DNA from 2 places in the Caldanaerobius fijiensis DSM 17918 genome. Region 1 is predicted to be linked to the other one. Evidence: a T-box and tRNA genes for the amino acid it is inferred to sense, from the RefSeq annotation. Region 1 holds a T-box; the other holds one or more tRNA genes.
The links. The T-box of region 1 lies ahead of serS (serine--tRNA ligase). A T-box ahead of a tRNA ligase gene usually reads a tRNA of that ligase, here a tRNA-Ser.
Positions count from the first base shown of each region.

Region 1 (8,094 bases):
TCAATGACGATATAAAGTATATCATATATTATATCGCATGTCAAGGGTACATCACTTATCTTATTTCTTTAACGCCGCCCATATATTGATGAAGTACTTCCGGTATGACTACAGAGCCATCTGCCCTTTGGAAATTTTCCAATATAGCTGCAACGGTTCGTCCTATGGCTACGCCGGATCCATTCAGCGTATGAACATACTCCGGTTTAGCCTTGGGTGCCCGCCTAAATCTAATTTCGGCTCTTCTTGCTTGAAAATCTTCAAAGTTACTGCAAGATGAAATCTCTACATATTTTCCATAGCTGGGCATCCACACCTCTAAATCATATTTCTTAGCAGGAGTAAAGCCAAGATCAGCAGTACTTATTGCCACAACCCTGTAAGGTATCTTCAGCAATTGAAGGACTTCTTCCGCGTCCCTTACCAATTTTTCTAATTCATCATAGGAATCCTCTGGACGTACAAATTTTACTAATTCCACTTTATTGAACTGATGCTGCCTTATAAGGCCCCTGGTATCTTTACCGGCTGCTCCGGCCTCAGCCCTAAAACATGCACTGTACGCCACGTGATAGATAGGCAATTTATCGCCATCTATTATACTCTCTCTATACATATTAGTGACCGGGACCTCTGCCGTGGGTATTAAAAAATAGTCTGTGCCGCTCACTTTAAAAGCATCTTCTTCAAATTTAGGCAACTGTCCAGTGCCGATCATGCTCTTCCGGTGCACCATAAATGGCGGAAATACTTCTGTATAACCGTGTTTGGTAGTATGAAGATCCAGCATAAAGTTTATGAGACTGCGCTCCAATCTAGCTCCTAGGCCTTTGTAGAATACAAACCTGGACCCTGTAACCTTTGACGCAGTAGGAAAATCTAATATGCCTAAGTTTTCACCTAATTCCCAATGAGGTTTTGGCTCAAAGTCAAACTTGGTAGGTTCACCCCAACGCCTTACTTCTACATTATCTTCATCGCTTTTGCCTACAGGTACGCTTTCATGAGGTATATTAGGTATGGTAAGCAACAGGTTATAAAGGTCATCTTCTATTTTACCTAATTCCGCCTCTATATCCTTTATATTCTGAGATACCTCTTTCATCTCTTTTATCTTTTCACTGGCATCTTTGCCTTCTTTTTTTAATCTTGCAATTTCCTCAGATTCTTCATTTCTGAGTTTTTTTAAGTTTTCTACCTTGTATAACAGTTCTCTTCTCTTCTCATCCATTTCTAAGAAGCGATCAAGCTTACTGGTATCTTCACCCCTCTTTATAAGGGCCTGCCTTAACTCATCCGGATTATTTCTAATTCGTTTTACATCTAACATATATTTCCCTCCTGACATTTTTGCAATCGATGCCGGTACACCCATATATAAAAACCAAAAAGACCCCATCCCATAAGGGACGAGATCTTCCCGCGTTGCCACCCTACTTGACTCAACTTTTAGTTGAGCCCTCTTAATAGTATAACGGACCCCCCGTTTGTGCCTACTGGATTCAGCACAAATGCTCCAGAACGGACTTCAATACAGCCGGCACCTGTTTACAGCAACCACAGGCTCTCTTCAGCCACACTGTATTTACTTTTTTCCTTCATCGCATTTGATTACAATGTTTACTTTAGTTATATAATAGCATAAACAGAATTTTTGTCAATATTCATCTCGCAATAAAATGTTATTATTCTGTGATATTGTCATATTAAAAGTATTCTGCGATAATGTCAGTATGAGAAAGGAAGAAATTAATATGACAAAGAGGGAATTACAAAAATTAATCATTATTCAAAAAACAATTGAAAGAAAATTAATAGTGAGGGAAGCTGCGCAGGCTTTAGGCCTAAGTGAACGTCAAATCTTTAGATTAAAAAAGGGGGTTAGTGAACAAGGTGAGTCTTTTGTCATTCATAAAAATAAAGGTCGTAAGCCTGCTAATGCTACCCCTCCAGAAGTTGTTAATAAGGTTATCTATTTGAAACAAAATGTGTACTTTGATGCTAATTTTTCTCACTTTAGAGATCTACTTGAAGAAAGAGAGGGGATTATACTTAGTCAACCTACTGTGTATAGAATTTTATCCTCGGCCGGTATCGAAAGCCATAGAAAGCATCGTAAAACTCATAAAATACATAAAAGAAGAAAACGTAAACCTCAAGCTGGAATGTTAGTACAAATCGATTGCAGCCCCTTTGAATGGCTACCTAACATGGGTAAATTGGCTTTGCATGGCGCTATCGACGATGCTACCGGACAAGTCCTTGGCCTTTATCTTACCGAAAACGAGTCTATGGAAGGCTATTTTGAAGTAATGCGCCAGGTTTTCACTCAATATGGTATACCTATCGCTCTTTATAGCGATAGACACACTATCTTTGCTTCTCCTAAAAAGAATAAGCTCTCTATAGAAGAACAATTAGAAGGCAAAATGGCAAATCAAACTCAGTTCGAAAGAGCCATGAGTGAATTAGGTATTTCCATGATTTATGCTTCTTCTCCTCAAGCTAAAGGACGTGTTGAAAAACTGTGGGATACTCTTCAGGATAGGCTCAAAGTAGAACTTAGATTAGCTGGTATTGATTCTACAGAAAAAGCTAACGAGTTTTTGAAAGAATTTCTAATAAGATTTAATGCTAAATTTGCTGTGGAACCTGAAGATCCTATCCCTGCTTTTAGAGACTTGCCTTCCAATGTGGATTTGGATAACATCCTTTGTATTAAAGAAACTAGAATGGTCGATAATGGAGGTGTATTTTCTTTTAAAGGTGACTATTATCAACTAATAGACGAAAAAGGTAAAATAATACCCGTTCCACCACGGAGCAAAATAATCGTCCTTTTAAACTCCAGGATAGGAATACGGGTACAGTACGGCAACCAAGTATTTGCCGTACAAAAACTCGACGAACGTCCCAAAAAGCTTCAAAAAACTATTCAATCAACTTCATCAAGCAAATCAAAAGCTCATAAGCCAGCTTCCAACCATCCATGGAAGCAAAACGGAACAAGCACAAGCTTATACTGGTGGGAGGAATATGACAGAGAACTTATAAAGTCTCTGTACGATTCCACCTGTGCTTGGCGTTAGTTAATATATTATTTTAGGCTTACAGCTTAACTTCATGATACCAATAAAAAATAGATACGTCAATAGTGAAGGGATAGTTGGATAATGCCAAATTTTACCAAGCTGTAAGTCACAAGTGGTATTGTCTTTTTTGCTATTTTTTAGGAATCAATTGTATTCATATACTATTAATGTAAACTGTGCAACCGCTCGTTAAAAATACCTTAATACAATAAATTCTATTTTTGGGTTAATTATTTATGATAACAATGACATTTTTGGTGAATAATTTTTATATTTTTATTATGACATTTTCGCTGACTATTGACATATTCATCTCGCAATAAATCACTATATTTGCTATAATTAAGTATCATAAGCAAAAGGAGTGTACAGATGGATAAAGATAGGTACGCACAACTCTATCATAAATACATGTTTTACATCATTATAGCATTTATTGTCTATCTGGTTATATTTAAACTGTTGCCTGCGTTACTACCATTTATCGTCGCTGCTATATTGGCAATTATTATCGACCCTATTATAGAATTTCTAGAACACAAATTAAAAGTGCCTCGAGGATTAGCCGTAGCAATAACCATGCTTTCATTGTTTGGCTTAATTTTATTAATCATAGTAATAGCTACAACACAAATAATAGCAGAACTTCAAAAGTTACTAAGAATATTACCAGAGTATTTTTATACAGCAAACAAAGACATAAATACCATTATGTCGCAGATAGAAGCGTTATATGCTAATCTACCTAAAAACATAACAAACCTCATACAGAATAACATCGACAATATAGTAAATACGCTGTATGGTATGACAAAAACCAGTATAAATTATTTGATAAATTTATTCAGCAATATACCGCATATGTTCATGATTTCAATGATTACTTTAATTGCAACCTTTTTTATGAGTAAAGATAAAAATATTATCGTACCGTTTATATTAAAACAAATACCAAAAAATTGGGCCGACAACAGTCGCAACATAAAAACAGATCTTTTTAAAACATTGTTTGGATTTTTAAGGGCAGAATTGACTATTATGCTCCTCACGTTTATTGAATGCTCTATAGGCCTTTTAATTATAGGATTTGACTATGCATTCTTAATGGGATTGGTTGTAAGCATTGTGGATGCATTACCCATACTGGGCAGTGGCTCTGTTCTGGTGCCCTGGGCACTTATTTTGATATTTGTGTATCACAATATAAAGACAGGAATATATTTGCTCATATTATACGCTATTATAATAATTTTAAGGCAACTTATGGAACCACACATTGTCGGTAGCAGCATAGGATTACATCCATTGGCAACTTTGATGAGTATGTATCTAGGGCTGCAATTCATGGGATTTATAGGTTTATTTATGGGACCGGCTTTAGTTATAATTGTAAAAGCAATACAAAAATCAGGTCTCCTGCCGCCATTTAAAACTTGATATTAAAAAAGCGCCATCTTTGGCGCTTTTTTAATCGCTTTTATCTCGCATTTTTTATACCTACACCTGCAGCAGCTAAGTTTTTGCAGCTGATTTCGGCGCTTTCTATAGACGGCCTTTCAAAATCTTCTTGCTCAACAATATACCACTCTATACCCAACTCGTCAGCGGATTCAAAAATCTCATGAAAATTAATTGTACCATTTAATATTTCCGTATCTTTTCCCGTCTTCTCGTCTAAGTCTTTTAAGTGAATTATCGGCAACCTTCCTGCATATTTTTTAACAAAGGCGACAGGATCTTCACCGCCTTTTTTCACCCAATATGTATCTATTTCTGCTTTGACATATTCAGGATCTGTAAGTTCAAAAAGTATGTCAAGGACATATTTCCCTTCTAATTTTTCAAATTCATGGGCATGATTATGATAGCAGAAAACAAATCCGTTTTCAGCCATTTTTTTACCAATGTAGTTGAACTTATCTGCAAGCTTTTTAAATTCATCCATGTTTTGAATTTTGTTCAGAAGCAAATAAGGGCATGTAATATATTTAGTACCTATTACGCTGTTGTACTTCAAAACTCCATCCAAATCCTTCTCCAATGCATCAAATCCGACATGGGAACCAGCAGAGATTAAGCCAAACTCATCCAAATATTTTTTCATTTCTTCTGCAGTAAGATTCCCATACCCTGCAAATTCTACACCATCATAGCCCATATCCGCAACTTTTTTCAGTGTGCCTACAAAATCCCTAGGCATCACATCCCTCAAAGTATACAACTGAAGTCCTAATGGCAATCTTTTCATACAAATAAACATCCCCTTTTTACTTTTTATTTTTAAACTATTTTTAATTATTTAAACTGTGAATAGGTGCGGGAATCCTTCCACCCCTCTTCACAAATATTTCTGGCGAAAATCGGTTTACTTCCATTATCGGTGCCCTGCCCAAAAGTCCACCAAACTCAACCCATTCACCTACCTTTTTACCTGGGACAGGTATAATCCTCACCGCTGTCGTCTTTTTATTTATAACTCCTATTGCCATTTCGTCAGCTATAATACCAGCTATAGTATATGGCGAAGTATCACCAGGTATTGCTATCATGTCCAGCCCAACAGAGCATACGCATGTCATCGCCTCTAGTTTTTCTATTGTAAGGGCACCTGCAGATACTGCATCTATCATTCCAGCATCTTCACTCACAGGAATAAAGGCACCACTTAAACCGCCTACATATGATGTCGCCATTACCCCACCTTTTTTTACAGCATCATTGAGCAATGCCAGGGCAGCCGTAGTCCCTGGAGCTCCACAACGTTCCAAACCCATTGCTTCCAGTATATTCGCTATACTGTCGCCAATAGCAGGCGTTGGAGCCAGAGACAAATCTATTATACCAAAATGACTTTCCAATCTCTGTGCTGCCAATCTGCCAATAAGTTCTCCAGCCCTGGTAATCTTAAATGCGGTCTTTTTTATGGCCTCTGATAATTCACCAAAATCAGCATCACTGCCTAATTTCTCTACAACCCTATGTACAACACCAGGACCACTTATACCTATATTTACCGTACTTTCCGGTTCACCTACCCCATGAAAAGACCCTGCCATAAAAGGGTTGTCCTCCGGCGCATTCGCAAATACAACCAATTTTGTACATCCAATACCATCTTTATCAGCAGTAAGATCCGCTGTTTCTTTTATGATATTTCCCATTATCAATACCGCATCCATATTTATGCCTGACTTTGATGTAGCCACATTTACAGAAGAACATACCCTTACGGTTTCAGATAAAACCTCAGGGATGGATTTTATCAGATTTAAATCACCTTTTGTAAATCCCTTGTGTACCAGAGCAGAATAACCACCAATAAAATTTACTCCTATCTCTTCTGATGCCTTATCCATAGCCTTTGCAATCAACTTGAAACCTTCTGAATCAAACCCATCGCCTATTATAGAAATTGGCGTAACAGATACCCTTTTATTTACAATAGGTATGCCATATTCGCTTTCCAGATCTTCTGCTACTTTTACTAGATTTTTACCAAGTTTTAATATCTTATTGTATATTGCCTCAGCTGTCTTTGATGGATCATCTCTCCTACAATCATTCAAATTTATACCCAACGTAATGGTTCTTATATCCAGGTTCTCAGCCTGTACCATCCTTATAGTCTCTGTGATCTCTTGAAATGCAATTCCCATCTCATTCACCTATATCCTCTGCATGTAATTAAAAATTGCTTGCTTTTGTGCATCAATTTTAACACCTATTTTATTGCCCAATTCATCCAGGTTCTTCTTAAACTGATTAAAATCCACTGTACACAAACTAATATCTACCACCATTATCATAGTAAAAAGACCATTGATAAGAGTTTGATTTATATCTACTATATTCACGTTGTATTCAGCAAGCATACCGGAAATAGAGGCTATAATACCTATTTTATCCTTACCCACAACTGAAATTACAACTTGATCTTCTTTGTTTTTATCTTTATCAGGCTTCACGATACATTCATCACCCACGTATAACGTTTTTAAATTACTTTTTGCCCATGACTTTGCATCTGCTGTAATAATAGTACCCTCCGGATATTTTAAAGTGTCACCACTTTCTTCTTTGATAACCTCTAGCGTTATTATATTTTTCATATTTATCTCCTTGAAGGTAAGCCTCCTCATAGGTTGATTTTACAACTCGACTTTTATTATATCATATCCACCGTTATTTTGAAATAAAAACTTATTTTTATCTCATGATACTTTTTATAGCGCTGAATAAATCATTTTTACAAATATTATTGCTACTCTTCTCCCTATCCAGTGTACCAAAAACCTCATCATATAGGTCTAAAGCGGCATCATCTTTGCCGTCGGACACTACTTCTTTGTCCGACATTTTTCTTCGTCCTACGTCGGACGTGTCTGACATTTGAATTTTATTATACAATAAATTACCTTTATTATCGCCATTTCTTGTGTCTGACAACAAAGAACTGAATAATAATTGTACCAGCTCTGGTCTGCCGTACTTTTCTAAATGTGCAAAAGCTGCAATTAACTTTAATATACTTTTACTTCTATTTTCTTGTTTGTTCAACCATTCTAAAACCAATTCATCTACATCGTCAGTTATCCTAATAGACAGCCTATCTCCTATTTTTATATCATTTTTCTTACCCATTTAAAAGCAACCCCTGCCGCAACTTTATTCTTGTTTGGAAATAGCTACTTCCTCTTCAAATACCTCTTTTTTTTCTTCCTCACCTGATGCAGCTATAAAGGAAATACTTTTCAAGTATCCTTCAGCATTGGCCATCAAGGGGTTTTCTGCAAACTCAAGCCTGGAAAAATGGAGGTATTTATCTAAGTAATTTTTTAACGTTATGGCTCCACCTCCTACGATAAAAGCCGTATGCACGTCATTGATGTTCAATCCATGCATGTCCAATTCTTTATAAATTTGATTTGCCATTACCCTCGTAAAATCTTCAAAATGTCTTTCTGCCATTTCTGTAAGTGAAATCTTATTGCCTGAAAATTCT
Region 1 covers NZ_FQVH01000045.1:1,344-9,437, reverse strand. The annotation lists gene serS (serine--tRNA ligase) at 56-1,330, opposite strand; T-box leader at 1,403-1,611, opposite strand; gene BUB87_RS12645 (ISNCY family transposase) at 1,755-3,089, shown strand; gene ytvI (sporulation integral membrane protein YtvI) at 3,465-4,529, shown strand; gene BUB87_RS12635 (sugar phosphate isomerase/epimerase family protein) at 4,570-5,340, opposite strand; gene BUB87_RS12630 (PFL family protein) at 5,384-6,748, opposite strand; gene BUB87_RS12625 (ACT domain-containing protein) at 6,758-7,201, opposite strand; gene BUB87_RS12620 (hypothetical protein) at 7,299-7,733, opposite strand; gene BUB87_RS12615 (ParM/StbA family protein) at 7,758-8,094, opposite strand, start outside.

Region 2 (8,094 bases), on a different contig from region 1:
TAATAGGTGTGATAAGGCTCTTCGCTTACCATGGTAACGGGAGTTTCACCATCAATGCGTCTGATGGCTTCGGCAGCAGAAAGGGCTGCTATGCCATTGCCTATGATAACAAAATGCTCCAAATCCCTCATCTCCTTTACTTACCAGTATAAACCAGCATGGCAAGGATGTCAATAATATTTATCAGGTTAAAATTATTTTCCCCAAAAAGTTCCTGGTCCGAATGTGTTTTGGATCAGAAAATATAACGTTTGGAGAGCCTTCTTCTAAAATCATACCATCGTCCATAAAGACGACCTTATCTGCCACTTCTTTTGCAAATCCCATCTCGTGGGTCACGACTATCATGGTCATACCTTCACCAGCTAATTCTTTCATTACGTTTAAGACTTCTTGTACCAGTTCGGGATCCAGAGCCGATGTGGGCTCGTCAAAAAGCATTATTTTAGGTTGCATAGCTAAAGCCCTGGCTATAGCTACTCTTTGCTTTTGACCTCCTGAAAGCCTTGAGGGATACTCATCTTTTTTATCCAGAAGGCCTACTTTTTTTAATAGATTTAATCCTTTCTCTATGGCCTTATCTCTGGGCATTTTTTTCACTGTTATAGGCCCTTCTATTACATTTTGCAGTGCTGTCATGTGAGGAAACAGGTTAAAGTGTTGAAAAACCATCCCTATCTCTTGCTGGAGTACCCTGTAATTCTTATTTCTTTCATCTAGCTTTTGACCTTCTATATAAATAGTGCCGCTATCTGGTCTTTCGAGACCCTTTATACACCGCAAAAGCGTGCTCTTACCTGAGCCGCTTGGTCCTATGATAACCAGGACTTCTCCGTTTTTTACGTCCAGGTTGATGCCCTTTAAAATTTCATTTGTACCAAAAAATTTGCGCAAGTTGTTTATAGAAATCATCGCTGCACTGTTATTCATATACAGAATATCTCCTTTCCATTTTCCCGAAGATTAGTGTAAATATAGACGTCAGCAGAAGGTAATAAAGTCCTGCTAAAGTAAATACTTCTACAGGTTTAAATGAATTGGAATACATCTGCAGCGCCGTACGCATCAGATCAACCATCGCTATAGTTGATACTAAAGATGAATCTTTAAGGAGCGCAATGAACTCATTCCCCATAGGCGGTATAAGTCTTCTATATGCCTGGGGCAGAATTATTCGCTTCATGGCCTGTAAGTATGTCATGCCCAGTGCTTTTGCAGCTTCCATTTGACCCTTATCGATGGATTGTATGCCACCCCTTATTATTTCAGCTACGTATGCAGCTGAGTTTAAGCTCATACCTATAACCGCAGCGGGGAAAGGGTTCAACTTTATACCCAGAGATGGAAGCCCGTAGTATATGGTAAATAGCTGGAGCAAAAGAGGCGTGCCTCTCATGATGTATATATAGAATCCGGCAATTTTAGATACAATAAAGTTACTGGAGATTTTCATTAAGGCTAATATCAATCCTAAAATGGTACCAAAGATTATCGAAAGTATTGTAAGCTCTATAGTCATGATTGCTCCTATTCCTAGAACAGGAATTAAACTTAAAAAGTATTTAAAGTCCAATTTTTTCACCCCTATTTATAAATAATTTTTGCCCTTTGAGGTTTTCAAAGGGCAAAAAGTTATTCCCACGTAGATATATCTTCGCCAAACCACTTTTTAGATATCCTGGCCATAGTTCCGTCTTTTTTCATTTCTGCCATGACTTTATTGAGGGCCTTTTGAAGTTCTTTGTCCTGTTTCCTGTAAGCGATGCCAAAAGGCTCTTTATTCAGCGAGAGCACCACTTTAAATTGATTGGGTCTTTTGGTCATGTAATATCTGCCTACCAGTTCATCGACCACAATAGCATCTAATCTTCCTGCATCAAGATCTAAAAATGCTTCGGTATATTTAGAGTATTTTTTTAAATCTTTTAACCCTTTGAGCTTTTTAGCTGCTTCTTCACCTGTACTTCCCAACTGAGTTCCAACTACTTTCCCCTTTAAATCGTCTTGGGTCTTTATGGTGTTATTTTCCGCTTTTACAACTACCACCTGTGATTCATTTATATATGCAGGGCTAAAATCTACTTCCTTCGCCCTCTCCTTTGTTATACTCATGCCAGACCAGATGATATCGAATTTCCCCGACTTAAGAGCCAATATTACACCATTCCAGTCTGTGGGAATCCATTCTACCTTTACACCAAGCCTTTTACCTGCTTCCCTTGCCAGGTCGATATCGTACCCAACCAGCTGATTTTTATCGTCTCTAAACTCCATAGGAGGAAATGCGTCATCTATACCTATTGTGAGCTTGCCGGCTTGTTTTACTCTTTGAAGGGAATTGTCACTTACGCCTGAGGATTTTGATGCGCTAGAAGAACTATTGGATGTGCATCCAACCAATACTGCCGAGATTAAAAGGAACACAGTTATGATTAAACCGATTTTGCGCAATATACGTTTGTTCATTTCTTTTTCTCCTCTCACCAATTTCTTATTTTAATATCAGGTTTTATTATACTTTATCGCGGTAAAATTGTAAATAAGTAAAATTTTTTGCTTAGATTCGTAATTTGAATGCTACAAAATTGTTTGAGTACAAAATCGGAAACAATCTATTTGTAAATATTGTAAATTGCGAATTAAAAGAAAAAGCTTCGAAAATGTTGACAAATGTATATGGATGTTATATAATACATCTGTCAATAGAAGTTGCGCCTGTAGCTCAGTGGATAGAGCAGTGGTTTCCTAAACCACGTGTCGGAGGTTCGATTCCTTTCAGGCGCACAGCAAAAAGCCCTTGTAGAGATTACAAGGGCTTTAAATTTTATTTGTATGCTTTAAACCAGATTCCGCCACTGCCATCATATTTCCTTCCGAAAGTTATTACGGGATGGAGATCAGTTTTTTCTACTTGAAAAGCTACCCATCCTTCGTGCGATGCACCTTTGTATAAGGAAGTATCTATTGATGGATCCGGTGCAACTATCAAAGGTGTATCATATACTTTGCCTTTTTCAGATACTAACTTAAAACTTGCTTGAGATAAGTCATAAGCATTTTGTGCATCAATGAGTTCGAATTTTATTTTAGCTAACAAATATTCATAGCCATCTTTGGGAGGTTCATTAAACATATTAGCGTTTTCTACCATCTTCCAAGCTTCTTCTCCTCTAATTATATCTGTCACAGTAACTTTTGCTTTATATTTATCTAACAAAAAATCGTAATCAATTATTAATGGTGTATTTATAGATGCAGGATTATTTATAGAATATCCTATTTCACCGGTATTAGTTGAACCTTTATCATTGATATGTACTGTACCTGTTTTGCCATCCCATATGACATCCTTATCGAGCATCGTACTGATTGCTCGTAATGGTACATATGTTGTACCTTTGTATAAGATGTTGTCTGCTACTACTGGTTTGCCGTTTACCTTAATTTTTACAGTATTTAGTTTAACCTCAATTTTTTGCATTGCAGTTGCCGCTATTCCTGAAGAAAATGCCATAATAATGGTTGCAACTAAGAAACCAGCAATGAAGTTTTTAATTGATTTTTTCATAAAAACCCTCCTCTATCTGGTAAAGTTTAAGTATTAATTAAACATTTAACAAAAAAGAGAATTTTCACAATATAAGTTTAACACTCAATGTTCTAAAAGAAAAGGGGTTTTTTAAAATATATTTTTCTGGTAATTTTTGATAATCTCACAGTTTTCTACAATGTAGCTTTCACTATTACCAGGAGACCTTTTACACTTGCGGAGATGTAGTTCACTTGTTTGTCGAATTCGGAATAAAGTTTTACCGTATCTAAAAAGTTTTACTTATCTAAATTGTAAATCACAGGCAGCTACCTGCTTGTGTTGACAAAGTGACGACCTTGTGTTAAAATAAAGGCTGTTGGTGATAGTGTGTGACTGAGCATGAGCGTAATATGGATGAAGCACTGGCGGAGGCCAGAAAGGCTTTGGAAATGGATGAGGTGCCTGTTGGTGCTGTAATTGTAAAAGACGGCTGTATTGTGGGCAGAGGCTACAATCAGAGAGAGATGAAGAAAGATGCTACGGCTCATGCGGAAATTTTAGCGATACAGGATGCTAATATTCGCTTAGGCGGTTGGCGTTTGAATGATTGTGATATGTATGTGACTTTAGAACCTTGTCCGATGTGTGCTGGCGCAATAGTTTTAGCACGTATAAAGCGTCTATTTATAGGAGCTATGGATCCCAAGGCTGGCGCATGTGGCAGCCTTATGAATATAGTACAGGATGAGCGTTTAAATCATCGAGTAGAGGTTATAAAAGGTATTAAAGCCGAAGAGTGTAGTGCTTTGTTGAAAGACTTTTTTAGAAAAAAGAGAATAAAAAAGTTATGAGTAGAGCATATTAGCATGGAGAGATGGCTGAGTGGTCGAAAGCGCTCGCCTCGAAAGCGAGTGGACACATTAACGTGTCCCGTGAGTTCGAATCTCACTCTCTCCGCCATATACTAACTATTATATATGGAGAGATGGCTGAGTGGTCGAAGGCGCTCGATTGGAAATCGAGTGTACGTCTAAAAAGGCGTACCGCGGGTTCAAATCCCGCTCTCTCCGCCAAGTCATGGCCATGCTAGATGGGGAGTTGGCGGTGCCCTGTACCTGCAATCCGCCTTAGCAGGATTGAATTCCGGAGTTGAGGCTTAGCCCTGTGAGGTCTGACTTTTGCAAGTGGCGATGAGGATTGGGTCCTGCGCAACGCAACTCCATGAACCCCGCCAGGTCCGGGAGGAAGCAACGGTAAGTGGACACTTGCGTGTGCCGCAGGGTAGCCTGGTCTGAGTTAACTACAAGAGTTCCGCTCGGAGGGCTATGTCGAAATCCGGTGCATGGCCTATACATAACGATGCAGTTGAGAGTTCCCTGTGAGGGGCTCTTTTATTATATGCACATTATATGCAATATACTTATTTGTTTGTCATGAGCGGATAGTCGTCAATTTATTGTCGATGTAATTAAGGCATCAGGTATAGAAACGGGCAAGTAAAAATGGGACATTTCGCCGATGCGAGTGGGAGGATATAGTTATGTCTATATATGATACAATAATTGTGGGGGCAGGCCCGGCAGGAGCGACAGCTGCCAGGGATCTGGCATCACAAGGCTACAAAGTACTGCTTATCGAAAAAGAGGTGTTGCCTCGCTATAAAGCATGTGGAGGAGGCCTTACTAAAAAGTGCTATGATCTTTTTGATTTTGACATATCTGACGTCGTAGAAGACATGACATATAAGATGGTATTTGCTTATGGTAAAGGCGAACCTGTTGTGTTAGAATCGACAGAACCGTGGATCTACATGGTAAAGAGGGATGTTTTTGATGCGCGATTGGTACAAAAAGCCTGTGAAGCCGGGGTGGAGTTTCACCAGGGAGAAAAAGTTGTGGATGTGATTCAACAAGAAGACGGTGTACATATCATAACTGAAAAAAGTGAGTATAGCGGGAAATATGTGGTGGCTGCTGACGGTATATTTAGCGTTATTGGCAAAAAATTTGGGATAAAAAGGCGTTATGGGATAGCATTGGAGGCGGAAATTCCTGTTGGGAAGGAAGCTTTAGAAAGGTATAAGGGGACTGTAAAAGTGGATTTTAATGCAATAAGGGGAGGTTATGCCTGGATTTTCCCGAAATCTGACAGCTTGTCAGGCATAGGTACTTTTGTAAAAAAGTATAATAATTTAAGAGATTTGCTTTATAATTTTATGGAGAAAGAAGATATACCACCAGGTTCTATTGCTACCCTAAAAGGTCATCCCATTGCTTTAAACGACGGGAGCTTTGATGCATTTTCTGTCGATAGGATTGTGTTTGCAGGGGATGCGGCGATGCTGACGGATCCATTTACAGGTGAAGGCATATATTATGCAGTAAAAAGCGGGATACTGGCGGCCAGATCTATTGCCAGGGCCCTTTCAGGTGGTGGTAAAGATGGGATTAAAAGTTACAATAACAGTATAAAAAAAGCATTTATAAAGGATATAAAAGTGGCATCACTTATAGCAAATGTATTTTATAGAGATTATGAACGGGTTTTTACCATTATTAAAAAGCATCCAAATGTCATGAATTACTTTGGCGATCTTGTGCGCGGCAAAGAAAGCTATAGTCGTATGCCTTTTGACATCATGCGCGATGCGGTTGGGTTCAATAAAGTGAAAAAGCTTAAGAGAAGCTTTGAAGCTTGATGGAGATGATGTTATGTATACTGCGCTGTACAGGAGGTTCAGGCCGAGCAACTTTTCAGAAGTGGTTGGTCAGCAGCATGTGGTCAGGACATTAAAAAATCAGGTAATAACGGGCAATCTAGCCCATGCTTATTTGTTCTGCGGTACAAGGGGAACCGGTAAAACCAGCATTGCCAGGATTTTTGCAAAAGCAGTGAATTGTAGCAATAATGCCAAGGGAGACCCCTGCGGCATCTGTGATAACTGCAAGGCAATCGATGACGCTACTTTCATGGACATATATGAAATTGATGCAGCATCCAACAATAGCGTTGACAATATCAGGGACTTAAGGGACAATGTAATATATCCACCTGCGATGGGGAACTATAAGGTTTATATTATTGATGAGGTTCACATGCTCTCTACTTCGGCTTTTAATGCTTTTTTAAAGACATTGGAAGAACCACCCGCTCATGCCATATTCATTTTGGCCACAACAGATCCTCAGAAGATACCTGCGACTATTCTATCGCGATGTCAGCGCTTTGATTTTAGGCGAATCTCCGACGGTGATATGATGGCGCATTTAAGGTCTATAGCGGATAGGGTTGGAGTGAAAGTAGATGATATGGCTTTGAATCTTATCGTATCAAAGGCTGATGGCGCGGTCAGGGATGCTTTGAGCTTGTTAGACAAATGCATATCCTATTGTGGAGACACAATCACTCATGAGGATGCTCTGGAGGTATTAGGTGCACTAGATGACGATATTCTTCTTCGATTTTCAAGGGCTGTTTTAGATTATAATGTAGCAGAAGCTTTAAAAATTGTAGAAGACGTTTATGGAGCTGGAAGAGATGCAGCTCAATTTTTAGATGATGTCATAAGGCATTTTAGGAATTTGTTGATGGCCAGGATGGTGGGTACAGGGCTGGAAGAATACGCAGGACATCTCGAAGATGAGATAAGAAGACAGATTATGGGATACAGTGAAAATCGACTGATAAGGTGCATTGAGATATTAAACAGCTCTGCTAATCAGATTAAATGGGCAGTGTTACCTAAAGTGATATTAGAAGTGGCGGTAGTGAGGTTATGCCAGCCTGATATCGACAATGATATCAATGGACTTCTGGACAGAATAGAAAGATTAGAAAAGCAAGCCACCTTTTCTAAAGGACAAAGCGAGGGTCAGGTTGCTACTATATCGCAAACAGTTAGCGGCGATAAAGCTGGCTTAGAAAATGGCAAAAAGGCCATGGAAACCAGAAGTGTTGAAAAGGCGTCAGATGCTGGTGCAGGAACCAAGAAAGTTGCAGATGTTAAGGGCCTTCCTGATATACGCGATGTATGGTCTGCTCTTCTGGATGGGGTTAAAAGAGAAAAAATGGCGCTTTATGTTTTTATGAAAAATGCAACTCCGCGATATGAAAATGGAGCATTGATCGTCGAGGTAGATAAGTCCATTTTCAGGGATGCGCTTAAAAAAGCAGAAAATGTTGCTTTTATAGAAAACTTATTGAAAAAAATTACTGGTATTGAAATGGCCTTTCGCCCTGAACTAAAAAAAGATGATGAGAGTCAGAAAGCCGAGAAAGAGATGGTGAATGAATTGATCTCGTTTTTTGGAAAAGATAAAGTGCAAATTATAAAAGAATAATCAGTTGATGTAGCGATACTATATGTTTATGTATTATAATATAGTAGTATAAAAATAAACTGATTGGAGGATTTGATTATGCCGAAAGGTTTTCCGGGTATGGGCAATATGAACAATATGCTGAAACAGGTTCAAAAAATGCAACAGGAGATAGAAAAACTGCAGGAAGAAATAAAAAATCGCACGGTAGAGGCTTCAGCAGGTGGCGGCGCTGTTACAGCG
Region 2 covers NZ_FQVH01000007.1:54,499-62,592, reverse strand. The annotation lists gene BUB87_RS04790 (NAD(P)/FAD-dependent oxidoreductase) at 1-122, opposite strand, end outside; gene BUB87_RS04785 (amino acid ABC transporter ATP-binding protein) at 184-912, opposite strand; gene BUB87_RS04780 (amino acid ABC transporter permease) at 923-1,573, opposite strand; gene BUB87_RS04775 (amino acid ABC transporter substrate-binding protein) at 1,633-2,466, opposite strand; tRNA gene BUB87_RS04770 (tRNA-Arg) at 2,712-2,784, shown strand; gene BUB87_RS04765 (stalk domain-containing protein) at 2,825-3,568, opposite strand; gene tadA (tRNA adenosine(34) deaminase TadA) at 3,922-4,383, shown strand; tRNA gene BUB87_RS04755 (tRNA-Ser) at 4,401-4,492, shown strand; tRNA gene BUB87_RS04750 (tRNA-Ser) at 4,512-4,605, shown strand; RNA gene ffs (signal recognition particle sRNA large type) at 4,614-4,878, shown strand; gene BUB87_RS04740 (NAD(P)/FAD-dependent oxidoreductase) at 5,073-6,230, shown strand; gene dnaX (DNA polymerase III subunit gamma/tau) at 6,220-7,872, shown strand; gene BUB87_RS04730 (YbaB/EbfC family nucleoid-associated protein) at 7,951-8,094, shown strand, end outside.
Region 2: it encodes a tRNA-Ser, which carries the amino acid that the T-box ahead of serS (serine--tRNA ligase) is inferred to sense. The anticodon was not compared.